2 regions of the Nitratireductor rhodophyticola genome follow, and region 2 is predicted to be linked to the other one. Evidence: riboswitches for the same ligand, from Rfam matches in the RefSeq annotation. Region 2 holds a riboswitch; the other holds the start of a gene.
What was found. A riboswitch is a leader RNA that binds a small molecule or an ion and turns the genes downstream of it on or off. The one in region 2 is predicted to bind cobalamin.
Positions count from the first base shown of each region.

Region 1: linked by a shared signal. The riboswitch ahead of KUG85_RS17935 (ribonucleotide-diphosphate reductase subunit beta) and the one ahead of KUG85_RS20180 (CbtB domain-containing protein) in region 2 are both predicted to bind cobalamin.

Region 1 covers NZ_JAHSSF010000004.1:519,697-527,181, forward strand. The annotation lists gene KUG85_RS17905 (ABC transporter permease) at 1-25, opposite strand, end outside; gene KUG85_RS17910 (ABC transporter permease) at 22-849, opposite strand; gene KUG85_RS17915 (polyamine ABC transporter substrate-binding protein) at 923-1,945, opposite strand; gene KUG85_RS17920 (LacI family DNA-binding transcriptional regulator) at 1,948-3,063, opposite strand; gene KUG85_RS17925 (heavy metal translocating P-type ATPase) at 3,159-5,702, opposite strand; gene KUG85_RS17930 (hypothetical protein) at 5,779-6,003, opposite strand; partial or broken gene KUG85_RS17935 (ribonucleotide-diphosphate reductase subunit beta) at 6,007-6,218, opposite strand; cobalamin riboswitch at 6,399-6,613, opposite strand; gene KUG85_RS17940 (aminotransferase-like domain-containing protein) at 6,704-7,485, opposite strand, start outside.
Region 2 covers NZ_JAHSSF010000006.1:67,332-74,816, reverse strand. The annotation lists gene KUG85_RS20205 (YncE family protein) at 1-601, shown strand, start outside; gene KUG85_RS20200 (c-type cytochrome) at 634-1,113, shown strand; gene petA (ubiquinol-cytochrome c reductase iron-sulfur subunit) at 1,228-1,770, shown strand; gene KUG85_RS20190 (c-type cytochrome) at 1,821-2,264, shown strand; gene KUG85_RS20185 (copper-transporting P-type ATPase) at 2,285-4,510, shown strand; cobalamin riboswitch at 4,588-4,817, shown strand; gene KUG85_RS20180 (CbtB domain-containing protein) at 4,835-5,032, shown strand; gene KUG85_RS20175 (CbtA family protein) at 5,048-5,644, shown strand; gene KUG85_RS20170 (multicopper oxidase family protein) at 5,637-7,022, shown strand; gene KUG85_RS20165 (hypothetical protein) at 7,066-7,404, shown strand; gene KUG85_RS20160 (L,D-transpeptidase) at 7,463-7,485, shown strand, end outside.

The sequences.
Region 1 (7,485 bases), on a different contig from region 2:
CGTAGGACAGAAGGCGGGAGGTCATCGCTTGTTCCTCGCGGTGGCCAGGCGTTTCAGAAGCAGGTTGGCGGAGAAGCTCATGACCATGAGGATCATGGCGATGATGCTTGCCGAGGCGAAATCATTGGCGACGGTGACGCGCTGATAGAGCAGCGTTTCCAACATCAAGACCTTGGAGCCGCCGAGAATGGCGGGGGTGATGTAGGCCGTGAGCGAGCCAGTGAAGACCAGCGTGCCGCCGATGACGAGCCCTTCCTTCGTCAGCGGAAGGATGACCTTGACGAAGACCTGCAGCCAGTTTGCCCCCAGAACACGCGCGGCGGGCACGGCATCCTTGGGCATGTTTTCCAGCGCGCTGATGAGCGACAGGATCATGAGCGGCAGGAAGAGCTGCAGGAGACCGATGAAGACGGCCGTCTCGGTGAACAGGAACCGGATGGGCGTGTCGGAAAGACCGAGCCAGACAATGGTCTCGTTGACGAAGCCGGTGCGGCCCAGAATGACGATCCAGGCATAGGTGCGGGCGACAGGCGAAATCATCAGCGGCATGACGACGAGGCCGATCATGCGGCCGCGCGCGGTGGGCGGCAGCGTGACGATGGAATAGGCCGTGGCATAGCCGATGACCGCCGACACGGCAGTGACGATCGCGCCGAGCTTCAGCGTGCGCCAGAAGACGGTGCGGTTGAGCTCGCTTTCAAAGAAGCCGGCATAGGATGCCAGGGTCCAGCTTCCTTCGGCGCGAAAGCCCTCGGAAAGCAGGATGCCCACGGGAACGAGAAAAACGATCGCCGCGAAGACCGCCGCAGGCAACGCCAGCGCCAGTCCTTCCATCCGATTCTGAAACATGTGTTGGAACCTTGTGTTGGGTTCGGGGGCAGGCCCTCCGCCCGCCCCCGGACCATCGCATCAGCTTAACGGCTTACTGGCCGATCTGAGCATTCCACTCCGAGAGCCAGGTCTCGCGGTTGTCGAGAATGACGGCCGGGTCGAGAAGCTGGAGGCTCTCGACGGTCTCGGCGCCATAGGTGAGGTTTTCGGCGATCTCGTCGGAGACCTTCACCTCGGAATTGGCGGGGCTGTCCACCAGCGCCTCGGCGAGCTTGGTCTGAATCTCGGTGGAGAGCCAGAAATCCATGAAGTCATAGGCGAGATCTTCGTTCTTCGCGCCCTTGGTCAGGATCATGACGTTCATGCCGCCGGTCTGACCTTCCTTCGGCGTGGCCCAGGCCATGTCGAAGCCCATCTTGGAGTATGCGCCCCAGGCAAAACGGCCAATGGGCGCGGCCAGGATCTCTTCCTGCTGCATGAGCTGCGCGACCTGCGAGGAACGCTCGTAGAAGGTGACGATGTCGTCCTTGTTCTTGGCGACTTCGGCAATGGCGGCCTTCAGGTCTGCGGAATCGTCACCGATGGCCTTGCCGACCATGTAGAGCGCGGGCGGACCCTGATTGGTGCTGACATTCGGGAACGCAACGCGGCCCTTCAGCTTGTCCTGGAACAGGTCGGCCCAGCTCTCAATCTTCACTTCGTCGGCGCGGTAGGCGATGGAGGTGGCGTAGAAGGTGTAGCCGACAGCCAGATTGTCGCCGAGCGGGTCCTTGGCGATGTCATAGAGCTTGTCGTAGTTCGACAGGCGGCTGACGTCGATGGGCTGGGTGATGCCCTTGCGCGATGCCGAAAGCGCGTCGTGCGTGGACATGACGGCCATGTCGATTTCCGGATCGTCCTTGCGGGCTTCCAGCTTTGCCAGACGCTCGACGGAATTGCCGGTCTCCACCACCAGCTCGCAGCCACACTGGGCCTCGAACGGGTCGTAGACGATCTCCTTGAAGGCGTCCTGGGCGAAGCCATAGACGGAGATGACGAGGGTCTTGTCGGCGGCCTGTGCTGCGCCGCTGAGTGCGGCCAGCGCGACGCCGGAGGCCATAAGTTTCTTGAACATGTCTAATCGCTTCCTTCTCTGGTGGTGCTTCTTAGGGGCAGGACCTGGCTCATGTTGGATGACGCCGGCCCGGTGAGGGCCGGCGCCGTCTCGCCAGAAGCGGGGAGCCCCAACGCCGGCCCGCTTGACTGGCGAACGATAAGCTCCATCGGAATGGAGCTCTGGCCCTTAGAGGCCGGCAGATCGGACGACGCATCACGCGCACCGCCTTGCTCGATCTGGGAAATGAGTTCGGCTATCGCGATCTCGGCAATGCGCTCCATATCCATGCGCATTGTCGTGAGGCTCGGCGCGATGACGCCGGCCCAGATGAGATCGTCAAAACCGGTGACGCTGACATCGCCCGGAATGGAAATACCGCCCTGTTGCAGCTCGGTGATGGCGCGCAGGGCATGGAGATCCGACACGGCGGCGAAGGCCGTAACGCCCTCCTCCACCAGACGCACGAGACCGAGCGGGCAGCCCGAACCATGGCTGCGCTCCATCTCACCAATCCAGATCAGGCGGATTTCGCCCTTGCCTGCGAAGGCTTCGCGAATGCCGGCGATGCGGTCGTTCTGGACGCTGGAATCGGAATGGAGGCCGATGATCGCCACGGAGCGGTGGCCGAGCTCCAGAAGATGCCGGCCAATTTCCAGGCCGCCATTGCGGTGATCGGCGGCCACCGTGTTGCCCGGCGTGGAGGGGGAATCGATGACCGCAACGGGACGGCCGATATCGCCGATGCGCGTGCCATGGCGTGGAACGACGACGATGCCATCCGCGCCACGCTCGATCAGCCGGTTGATGGCGCGGGACTGGGCTTCGATATCGCCGCGACTGTCGCCGATGAGAACGCCATAGCCCGCCTCGGAAGCCGCATGCTCGATGGCCTGCGCGAATTGCGGAAAGAGCGGGTGACCGATGTCAGCAAGAACGAGGCCAAGCACATGGCTGCGCCCGGTGCTCAGCGCCCGGCCTGCGAGGCTGGGCACATAGCCCAGCTCTTTTGCCTTTTCGCGGATCGCCCGGCCGAGCTCCTTCGACACGCGGCCCTTTCCGGACATCGCGTTTGAAACGGTCGCAACCGATACGCCAAGCGCTTTGGCAATATCGGATAGATTGGCACGAGAAGCCATCAAAGCCCGATTCACATGAAGGTTAAGCGTTTAAGCATTATGCCCGGCAAGAACCATCATGTCGAATCGGTTTTTGAAAATCCCCAGAATTGGAGTCAGGCGGACGCCGTGACCGCCCTCGCCTCACCGAGCTGTGCTCCCTCCTGCCCGGCAGACCGGGCAGGAAGAGGCGCCTGAAAGCGCTTGAGCCGCAGGGCGTTGCCCAGCACGAAGACACTGGAGAGCGCCATCGCACCGGCAGCGAGCATGGGTGACAGGAGGGTGCCTGTGGCGGGATAAAGAACACCCGCCGCAACGGGAATGAGACTGACATTGTAGGCGAAGGCCCAGAACAGGTTCTGTCTGATGTTCTTCATGGTTGCCTGTGAAAGCCCGATGGCGTTGGCAACGCCAGTCACATCGCCCGCCATAAGAACCACGTCGGCGCTCTCGATGGCGACATCCGTGCCGGTGCCGATGGCGATGCCGACATCGGATTCCGCCAGTGCAGGAGCATCGTTAATGCCGTCGCCGACGAAGGAGACCGGGCCAGCCAGAGTGCGCAGACGCTTGAGCGCCTCGACCTTGCCCTCCGGCAGAACTTCCGCCTCGACCCGGTCGATGCCCAGCTTTGCGGCAATGGCTTCGGCGGTGTGGCGGTTGTCGCCGGTGATCATGGCCACTTCGAGCCCCAGCGCGTGGAGCGCTGCAATGGCGCGCGGTGTCGATTCCTTGATGGGGTCGGCGACCGCGATGACGGCCGCAAGCCGTCCGTCCACCGCAGCGTAAAGCGGCGTCTTGGCATCGGCGGCCAGCCTGTCGGCGGCGGTGGATGCACTGCCGATCTCGACGCCCTGCTGGCGCATGTAGCGGTCCGCACCGATGTGGAGCCTGCGACCGCCAACGGTGGCGGCAATGCCGAAGCCCGGGACCGCATCGAACGCGACGACTGGCTTGAAGGTGAGCCCCTCGGCGCGCGCGGCCTCGACGATGGCTTCGGCCACCGGATGTTCGGACATGGCTTCCGCCGATGCGACGAGCGAAAGGATTTCGGCGCGCTCGAAACCGTCCTGCACCACGAAATCGGTGAGTGCGGGGCGACCGAGCGTCAGCGTGCCGGTCTTGTCGAACGCGACGACGCTTGTGTTGCGCAGGCTCTGCAGCGCCTCGCCATTGCGGAACAGAACGCCGAGCTGTGCTGCGCGGCCGGTGCCGACCATGATGGAGGTGGGCGTGGCAAGCCCCATGGCGCACGGGCAGGCGATGATGAGCACCGCGACCGCGTTGACCAGCGCAAAGGCGAATGCGGGATCGGGTCCGAACACCATCCACACGACAAAGGTGAGTGCTGCGGCAAGCATCACGGCCGGCACAAACCAGGCCGTGACCCGGTCGACCACCGCCTGAATGGGCAGCTTGGCCCCTTGCGCGTTTTCGACCATGCGGATGATCTGCGCCAGCACCGTGTCGGAGCCGACCTTGGTGGCGCGGTAGACGAAGTTGCCGGTCTTGTTGATCGTTCCGCCGATCACCTCGTCGCCTTCGGCCTTGGAGACAGGCACCGGCTCGCCGGAGATCATGGCTTCATCGACATAGGAAGAACCGCTTTCGACCAGACCGTCGACCGGCACCTTGTCGCCGGGGCGCACCTGAAGCCGGTCGCCCACAACCACGTCCTCAAGCGGAAGCTCGACAAAGGCATCGTCGCGGAGAACACGCGCGCTCTTGGCGCGCAGGCCCATCAGCCGCTTGATGGCCTCGCCGGTGCGGCCCTTGGCGCGCGCCTCCAGAAGCCGGCCGAGCAGGATGAGCGTGACGATGACGGCGGACGCCTCGAAATAGACGTTGACCGTGCCGGACGGGAGAACGCCGGGCGCGAAAGTGGCCACGACCGAATAGGCCCAGGCGGCGGTGGAACCGAGCATGACAAGCGAGTTCATGTCCGGCGCAAAGCGCATCAGCGCGGGGAAGCCCTTGCGATAAAAGCGCAGGCCCGGCCCGAACTGCACGATGGTCGCCAGCACGAAATAGAGGAGGTAAAGCGTCTTGCGGTCGGCGATCCCCATCAGCCATGCATGCATGCCCGGTATGAAATGGCTGCCCATCTCGAGAATGAAGATCGGAAGGGTGAAGATTGCAGCCAGCGTGAAATCGCGCTTGAGCGAACGAAACTCGGCGGCCTTGGCCTCCTCATGCGCATCGCGCGCGGCAGCGCCATCGGAACGGGCAACCGGCGTGTAACCGGATTTGCGGATCGCCGCTTCCACGCCGCTGCGCGCTTCATCGTTCAGGAGCTCGACGGACGCGCTTTCGGTTGCGAGGTTGACCGCGACCTTGGAGACGCCGGGCACGGCGGCAATCGCCTGCTCCACACGCCGCACGCAGGACGCGCAGGTCATGCCCTCGATGCCGATATCGAGATGGCTCTCCGGCACGCCATAGCCGGCACGTTCCACCGCGCTGACAATGCTGGAAAAATTAACGCCGGGCCGCACCGCCACATCGGCCGTCTCGGTCGCCAGATTGACCGAGACGCTCTCAACGCCATCGACGGCGGCAATCGCCTTTTCCGCGCGTTTGACGCAGGAAGCGCAGCTGAGCCCCTCGATGCGGAAGCGTTTTACATTGGCCGAAGACATATCGGCAGGAAGGGTATTCATCGCTTTCACCCTGAATGACTATTGTTCAGGATTGCGCTTCTAAACCTTCCAGTCAATGGAAGGTCAAGCGAGAAAATCACTGCATCGTTTCCGAGTCGGAAAAGGCGCTGAGCAGCAGGCGCAGATACTGCACTTCCGGGTGGTTCGGCAGCCGCCTGTCGATCTCGGCAAGCTGGCGGCGCGCCGCATATTCGATATCGGCATCGCCCGGCAGGCTCAAAAGCCACTCCATGAAAGCGCGTTGCTGCGCGGGGATCGAACCCGCCCGCAACAGCTTCATTCTGGTTGCGTCATACGCCATGGATCAGTCCCAGCTCAACGCGCCTCCGCTCTGATACTCGATGACGCGGGTCTCGAAGAAGTTCTTCTCCTTCTTCAGACCCATCGCCTCGCTCATCCACGGAAACGGGTTTTCGGTTCGGCGAAGACCGGGGCCAGACCGAGTTGGGCGCAACGGCGGTTTGCGATGCAATGCATGGACTGCTCGCACAGCGCCGCGTTGAGACCGAGAAAGCCCGTTCATACCATGCGGTTTCGGTGTTTCCAGTGGAATGCGGAACCGTGGCGGTTCCATTGGTGTGTTTTGCTTCAGTCGCCGGCATATAGACCCCCGTGGCGGTTGGACAGGGGCGCGGAGACATGCGGCGCGACGGCAGACCCGGGCGACACACGCACCACCGGGACACCCCGCCCGTGGACGTTTATTTCGTCATGGCAGGTCTCCTGGCTCGCAGGTCGTCACCGCTTTCCGGCCTTCCCGATGCGCTGGGGCATCAGTGACTCAAAGTGAAAGCGGCTCGCTGCTTACAGTTGCGGGGGCAGCGCCGGACTTGCCCAAAAAGGCGCACCGGCTTCCCTTTTCACTTCCGACCCCGGGAGGAATCGGAAGAACCATAACCCCTATAGTTGGTATCCACCGGACCCTAGAAGTCAACATATTGTTTCAGCGGAAAACCGAAACAAACGCATGGATAATCCGCAAAGCCGCTTTGGGCATGGCTCTACGGCGCGCGCGTGATCTCCTCCAGAACGGAGAAAATCCGTTCATCATCGCATTGAGCGACATTGAAACGCAGGAACCCGCTGGCCGAGCCTGACAGGCTGAAGGCGTTTCCGGGCGCGAGCACCACGTCCCTTTCAAGCGCATGGCGGGCAAGCGTGGCCGCATCCAGCCCGTCGGGCAGACGACACCACAGGAACATGCCCGCGCGCGGCTCGATCCACGGTTCGATGCCGAGATTGCGCAGGCGCGCGCCCACCGTTTCGCGGGAGCGGGACAGACGCTGGCGAACGGTCTCCATATGCTTGCGGTAGCTGCCATCGCTCAGGAGACCGAGCACAAGCTCCGCCGCCATGGCGGGTCCGCCGAAACAGGTGGCGATGCGCAGATCGGTGAGGCCCTCGATCCAGTCGGCAGGTGCTGCAACAAACCCGCAACGCATCGAGGCGGAAAGCGACTTGGAGAAACTGCCGATATAGACGACGCGCGACAGCCCGTCGAAGGCGGCAAGCCGGGGCGCTGGTTCGACCTCGAAGTCGGCAAAAATATCGTCTTCGATGATGGTGAGGCCGGACTGTTCGGCGAGCATCAGGATGCGGTGCGCCACCGAAGGCGAGAGCACCGCGCTTGTGGGATTGTGAAGCGCCGAATTGGTGATGTAGAGGCGCGGGGCATGCTGTGTGAGCGCCTCGGCAAAGCGCTCCGTGTCCGGCCCCGAAGGCGTGTAGGGAACGCCGACGATCCTGACCTGATGTGCCCGCAGGAGCGCATGGAAGTTGAAAT
Region 2 (7,485 bases):
GACCACAGACGGGATCAGTATCATCGATCTCGACACCTTGGCATTCAAAGCGTTCGTGCCGACTGGAACGAGCCCAAACTATGCCGTGTTTGCGCGCGATGGTAGATCGGTATTCGTTACGAACGCCGACAGCGGAACCATTAGTGAGGTTGACGTCGACAAGACGTTCGTCAAGCGCAATATCCTTTCCGGCGAGGCGCCGGAGCATGTTGTCATTTCGCACGATGGCAAGCGGCTCTATGTCGCCGATGCCTATGCCGGCAAGGTCCACGAGGTCATCATCGCGGACGGGAACATTTCCCGGTCTCTGGATGTCGGTGGCGAAATCCATGGGCTGGATCTGTCGGACGATGATGGGACGCTATTCGTTAGCGGCAAGGGCGATGACAAGATTGCCGCTATTGACCTGAGCAGCGGCAAAGCAAAATTCGCAGCCTTAGCTCCCGCCCCCTATCACCTGACGACAATAGCCGGGACGAACAGCCTCTTCGTCTCAAGTCGCGAAGAGCCCAAGGTCTGGATCGTCGACCAGGAAAACCTCGCAGTAACGGGCGAGATCGCTGTTTCAGGTGAAGGTCACGAAATGGTGGTGCTCCCCTAAGAGCAGCCGGAAAAAGACGAAAGGAGACTGTCATGTACAGATATGCAACTTCAAACGCCATGACTTCAGCCCTTCTCGGTGGAGCGATCATGTTCGGCCTGGTGACCGCTTCGTTGGGCCAGGAAAGCGGCATGATGGACGACGGCATGATGAGCCCGGGTTTGATGATTCCTCAAATGAATCCGATACGAGGCAAGCAGCTGTTCGCGAGCAAGGGATGCGTTGTGTGCCATTCGATAAACGGTGTCGGCGGCGAGGACGCTCCGGCCCTTGATGCGTCGACGATGCCCCTACCGATGAATCCGTTCGAATTTGCTGCGCGCATGTGGCGGGGTGCAGAGGCGATGGTCGCAATGCAGCGTGATGAACTCGGTGCGCCGATCGAGCTCGATGGTAGCGAACTGGCCGACATCATTGCGTTTGTCCACGATGCCGACGTTCAGGCCGAATTCTCCGAAGAGGACATTCCCGAGCGTATCGAGGAACTGATGCACGAATCCGATGAAGAGTAGACGCCATCGCGGCGGTGGCGGTGCGTAGTCCGCCAAGCAGACCTTGAAACAGGAGCGAGAGGGAACGCCGGACAATCCGGCGTGAACTCCGTCCAAAGCGCAAGGAGCAATAATATGTCCGCAATAGTCTCAGATGCCGACAACTCGGTCACCAAACGCGATTTCATTTACGTTGCAACAGGGGCGATGGTGGTCGTGGGAGTAGGGGCGTTCGCCTGGCCGTTTATCGACAGCATGAATCCTTCGGCAAGTATACGAAGCCTCGCAACGGTCGAAATCCCGTTGGGCGGCATTGAGGTCGGCCAGCGAGTGACGGTCATGTGGCGTGGCCGTCCTGTGTTTGTCGACAGACGGACGGAAGCTCAAATCGATGCGGCAGTCGCTGACGACGATGCTGATCTTATCGATCCTCAAAGCGATGCAGATCGTGTGCAGAATCCCGAGTGGCTGATCGTGGTCGGGGTGTGCACGCATCTCGGCTGCATCCCACTCGGGCAGAAGGATTCCGATCCAAGGGGCAATTGGGGTGGCTGGTACTGCCCGTGCCACGGTTCGCAATACGACACGTCCGGGCGTGTAAGGCGGGGCCCTGCACCCAAGAACCTCGTCGTTCCGCCCTACGAGCTTATGGACGGCGAAAAGGTAATAATCGGCTGATCTGAGACGTAGGGGTGGCGCCGATGTTGTTAGGTTTTCCAGAAAGATAGATGGAGAAGATGGTGAATATTCGAGGAAGTCTTCCAAAGGTTTTTGTGCTGGGATTTTTTGCGCTAGGAGCTGCGGTCCTGCTTTCAAAAGCGTTCCAGCCAGAACCGGAAGCGATGGTCGTGGCGGTGTCAATGCCGGAACTGTCGGGTGAAGCAAGCGTCGGTCAGATACTCTTCAATAACAACTGTGCCAGTTGCCATGGCGATCGTGCATCCGGAACGGACAAAGGGCCTCCGCTGATCCACGACATTTACAATCCGGGACATCACTCGGATGATGCGTTCTATCTGGCAGCCATGAACGGTGTGGTCCAGCACCACTGGCCATACGGCAACATGCCGAAGCAGGAGCAGGTCACGCGGGACGAGGTGGCGAAGATTGTCCAATATGTTCGCGAGTTGCAGGTCGCCAACGGCATAACGTTCAAACCGCACAACATGTGACACGACAAGGAGCGATTGCGATGACCTCCCAGCACGAGCACCATCATCACACGGCGGACGCCGAAGGCACCTCTTCTGCCGGCCAAGGCCAATATGACGAAGTTCCGGCCGGAAATAGCGGACCCGTCTATACCTGCCCAATGCACCCTCAAGTGCGCCGTACACATTCCGGATCATGCCCGATATGCGGCATGGGACTGGAACTGGAATCGGCAACGATGGTTGAAGAGGGGCCGAATCCCGAACTTGTCGATTTCACTCGGCGCTTATGGATTGGCGCGGCCCTGAGTATTCCACTCCTGATCCTGACCATGGGTCCCTTTGTGGGTCTTTCCGGCGTTCGCGAGATCTTCGGAGAACGAGCAACGCTGTGGATCGAACTTGTGCTCGGCACGCCAGTCGTTCTCTGGTCGGGTTGGCCATTCCTTGTCCGCGGCTGGAATTCCTTCCGTACGATGAATCTGAACATGTTCAGCCTGATCGCGATGGGCGTCATGGCGGCATGGACATTCAGTGTCGTCGCCGTGCTGTTTCCAGGTATCTTCCCCGATGGCTTCCGGGATCCAGAAGGTCATGTGGGTGTCTATTTCGAAGCAGCAGCCGTCATCGTTACCTTGGTGCTCCTCGGGCAGGTGATGGAACTGCGTGCTCGTGAGGGTACTGGCAAGGCAATCCGGGCACTCCTCGATATGGCGGCAAAAACGGCCCGCGTGATACGCGACGACGGCACGGAAGAGGAAATTCCGCTCGAACATGTTGGGGTTGGCGACCGCATTCGTGTGCGCCCCGGCGACAAGGTTCCCGTGGATGGCGTGGTGGTCGATGGTCGTTCATCGATCGACGAAAGCATGATCACCGGCGAACCCGTCCCAGTCGAGAAAGTTTCAGGCGATCCAGTGACGGGCGCAACCATCAACGGCACTGGCAGCCTTATCATGGAAGCTACACGCGTCGGCGCCGACACAATGCTGAGCCAGATCGTCGAAATGGTCGCCAACGCACAACGGTCCCGGGCGCCAATCCAGAAATATGCCGACAAAGTATCCGGCTATTTCGTGCCGGCGGTGATCGCTATCGCTGTACTTGCTTTCCTGGGCTGGGCGTTTTGGGGCCCGGAACCCGCCCTTTCATATGCGCTCATCGCCGCGGTCGCGGTACTGATCATAGCCTGTCCCTGCGCCCTCGGTCTCGCCACCCCAATGTCGATCATGACGGCAACGGGACGCGGAGCTCAAGCAGGCGTGCTCATAAAGAATGCGGAGGCGCTCGAGAGGTTCGAGAAAGTTGATACGCTAATCGTCGACAAGACAGGCACGTTGACCGAAGGCAAGCCGCGATTGGTGGCAGTCGTGGCGGAGAATGGCCATGACGAGACCGAAGTGCTGCGTCTGGCGGCTTCCCTTGAACGGGGTTCGGAACACCCGCTCGCCGAAGCCATCGTAAGAGGAGCCGAAGAGCGAGGCGTGGAGTTGGCCGCGGCCGGCGACTTCGAGGCCGTTACCGGCAAAGGCGTCAAGGGTACAGTGGATGGCAGAGCCGTGGCGCTCGGCAATCTCGCGATGATCCGCGAACTTGGCCTGGAGGCGGGGGGCTTGACCGAAAAAGCCAATGGCCGCCGTGACGAGGGCGAGACGGTCATGTTCGTTGTCGTCGACAATGGCGTCGCCGGACTCGTATGCGTCGCCGATCCGGTGAAAGAAACAACCCCCGACGCGCTGAAGGCTCTGCATGAACTTGGATTCCGCATTATCATGGCGACCGGAGATAACGAACGAACGGCGAAAGCCGTTGCTGCGCGCCTGGGCATCGACGAGATCCGCGCCGACGTGCTTCCCGAAGACAAGGCGCGCATCATCCAGGAATTGCAGCAGCAGGGTCGCAAGGTCGCGATGGCCGGCGACGGCGTGAACGACGCTCCGGCTCTGGCTCAGGCCGACGTTGGAATCGCGATGGGAACCGGGGCGGATGTCGCGATCGAAAGCGCTGGGTTTACCCTGGTCAAAGGAAATCTTGACGGCATCGTCAGGGCTCGCCGTCTGGCCCACGGAACGATGCGCAACATACGGCAGAACCTGTTTTTCGCCCTGATCTACAATACGTTGGGCGTTCCGGTAGCTGCAGGCGTACTCTTCCCGTTCTTCGGCATCCTGATTAGTCCGATGTTCGCCGCCTTTGCGATGAGCGCTTCTTCGATCTCAGTTGTCGTCAATTCGCTCAGACTGCGGCAATTGGATCTGAAATCCTGATGGAGCCGTTGTCCTGGTCTTGTCGGAGAACGGTCGCGGCCAAGCTTGTCGTTATTGACTCGGTTTCGGCGTGACGTCAGGGTAATTGTTCACACGGTTCCCGCGATGCCGAGCGCGAAGCGGGATGAAAAGGGAATGTGACGGGTGGACCCAGACCGGGCATCCAAACCACAGCCGACCCCGCGACTGTAGAATGGCGCGGCGCCATAACTCCCGAAAACGGGAGCGCCACTGGAAACATCCGGGAAGGCGATAGCGCTGGAAAACCGCCATGAGCCAGGAGACCTGCCATGTGAACGGACGGAGAGATGTTCAAGTGACTGAATGAGCAACACGGAGGTTGTCATGCTCGCAACACAATCTGTTTCGCTGCGGGTTTCGGCATCAGCACGTCTGACGACTACGCTGTTCGCTGCAATATTTGGCATAGCGTTGCTTTATTTCGCTGCGTTTGCTCATTCCGACGCACTGCACAACGGCGCCCACGACACGCGCCACGCAATCGTCGCGCCCTGCCACTAAGGCGCCACGACGTAGATGTTGACCCGGGTAATTCTGGCCGCGCTTGTAGCGGGATTGCTCGCTGGTGTGTTCGCGACCGCGGCGCAATCAGTGCGGGTTATCCCGTTGATCCTCCAAGCCGAAGCTTATGAAGAGGGGGTGTCACACGCTGAGACCGAGGACGAAGTCTGGGCGCCCGAAGAAGGCTTGCAGCGGACGTTTTTTACGTTGCTCTCGAATCTCGTGACCGGTGTTGCATTCGCACTGATTCTAACGGCTATCACTCTGATATTAGACCAACCGGTGTCGCTCCGGCATGGCGCGCGTTGGGGGGCGGGTGGGTTCGCGGTTTTCGTTCTCGCCCCAAACTTCGGTCTTCCGCCTGAATTGCGCCTGCATGGATCGGACAGTCTGCCCGATGGCGGTAAATCCCCTTCGATCAGGGCGGATGTGCTGAAGGAAAAGGGCTGGACTGTGTCCAATCTGGCTTATGCGCTGAAAACAGGCATCCAACCGGACGGCGACGCTTTTGGTGGTTCGATGGGGGAAGTGGTGCGTGACGGAACTTCCTTTCTCAGTCAGGACGATCTGACGGCAATCGCGACCTTTCTGCTGGAGCGGGAGAATGATTGACAGACGCAATTTCCTGGCGGGAACCGGGGTGCTCGTGTCAGCAGGCGTCCTGCCCGGTCTTGCTGTGGCAAAGGCGGGTGCGCAGGAGTTTGATCTGATCGCCGGATCGGTCCAGCGAGCACTTTACGAGCAGCAGCTCTCAGATCTCTGGGCCTATAACGACATTGTACCCGGTCCTGAAATCCGGGCCCGAAAGGGCGAGCGGATACGCGTCAACTTTCGCAACAATCTTGAGGAGCCCACATCCATCCACTGGCACGGGATCCGCATCGAAAATGCGATGGACGGGGTGTCCGGCTTGACCCAGGAACCCGTGCAGCCCGGAGACAGTTTCATCTATGAATTCGAGCTGCCGGATTCCGGTACATATTGGTATCACGCGCACAACAAGAGTTGGAATGAGGTCGGGCGTGGCTTGTATGGCCCGTTGATCGTGGAGGAGCGAACCTCCACCTTTGATCGCGACCATGACATCACCCTCATCATTGATGACTGGCGCTTGCGCCAGCCTGGCGTTCTGGACACGGACAGCTTTGGTTCCTTGATGGATTGGAGCCACGGAGGGCGTCTCGGTAACTGGCTCCTTGTGAATGGCAAGTCACGTCCGGTCTTGAAGCTGCGCAGTGGCGAAGCCTATCGCGTTAGACTGATCAACGCCTCGAACGCACGTGTTCTGGAACTCGATCCCAATCGGTTCGGCGGAAAGGTAATTGCCTATGACGGACAGGCGCTGCCGGAATCCGTCGTTCTGCCTTATTCCCCGCATCTTCTCGGACCAGCGCAACGGATCGACCTTATGGTTGTTCCGGACGCTGATTTTGCGATCGAAGAGATTTCGGGCGATCAGCCATTCCCCCTGGTCGACGGGATCGTCGACGGGATATCGCGTACAGCGCAGTCGACGCCTTCAATTCCGGTAAACCTGATACCGGAGCCCGATGTGACGGGCGCCCGGAAAGTGAAGGTCGTTATGGAAGGTGGCGCCATGGGCGGCTTTGTGGACATCACCTACAAGGGCAAGCGCCTTGAAGGCGAAGATTTCCGTAAAACGGGCCAGTCCTGGGCATTCAACGGCATAGCAAACCTGGCGGAGGCTCCGCTTTTCACGGTTCGGCGCGGCGAAACGGTTCTGCTGGAAACGATAAATCAGACAGGCTGGGTACACGCCATGCATGTCCATGGTCATCACTTCCGTGTTCTCAGCCGATCCGGAGCCGACGTCGATGACGGCAAGCCCTGGCGCGACACATTCCTGATTGGACCTGAGCAGACGACGGAGGTTGCCTTCGTCGCTGGCAATCCCGGCAAGTGGCTGTATCATTGCCACATGCTGGAACACGCGGCGGCAGGCATGACCACATGGTTCGAAGTCAGCTGAGACGAGTGTAGAAAATTTACGGAACCGGCGTTACGTTACTGAAATGCGCAGACTTTTGCCATCGTTGATGATACTGGTTCTGGTCCTCGGGGCCATGATGCCGGCTGTGATCCAATCGCATGCCGACATGACATCAACGAAAGTAACCGATCAGGTTCATGAGGTTCTGGCCGCTGACAAGACGGCCGCGATGAAGTGCTGTCAGAAGTCGAAAAGCGGCATGGATAACCGCCAAGGCAATTGTGCGGCCGATTGCCATTATCTTCCCGAATTCACACCGCTGCAAAATTCGCCTGTCTTGGCGTCGGTTGAAATCCCGGCACAGTCCGAGACGCTTCTGGAAGTGATATATTTCCAGATGAGGCCCCCCATCTCGATCTGATCTTACTTCGCCAGCCATCAATGGCGTTCGTCGAGTAATTGGATTTGAGAGGGAAACCATGCTTTCCAAACGTAGCTTAAT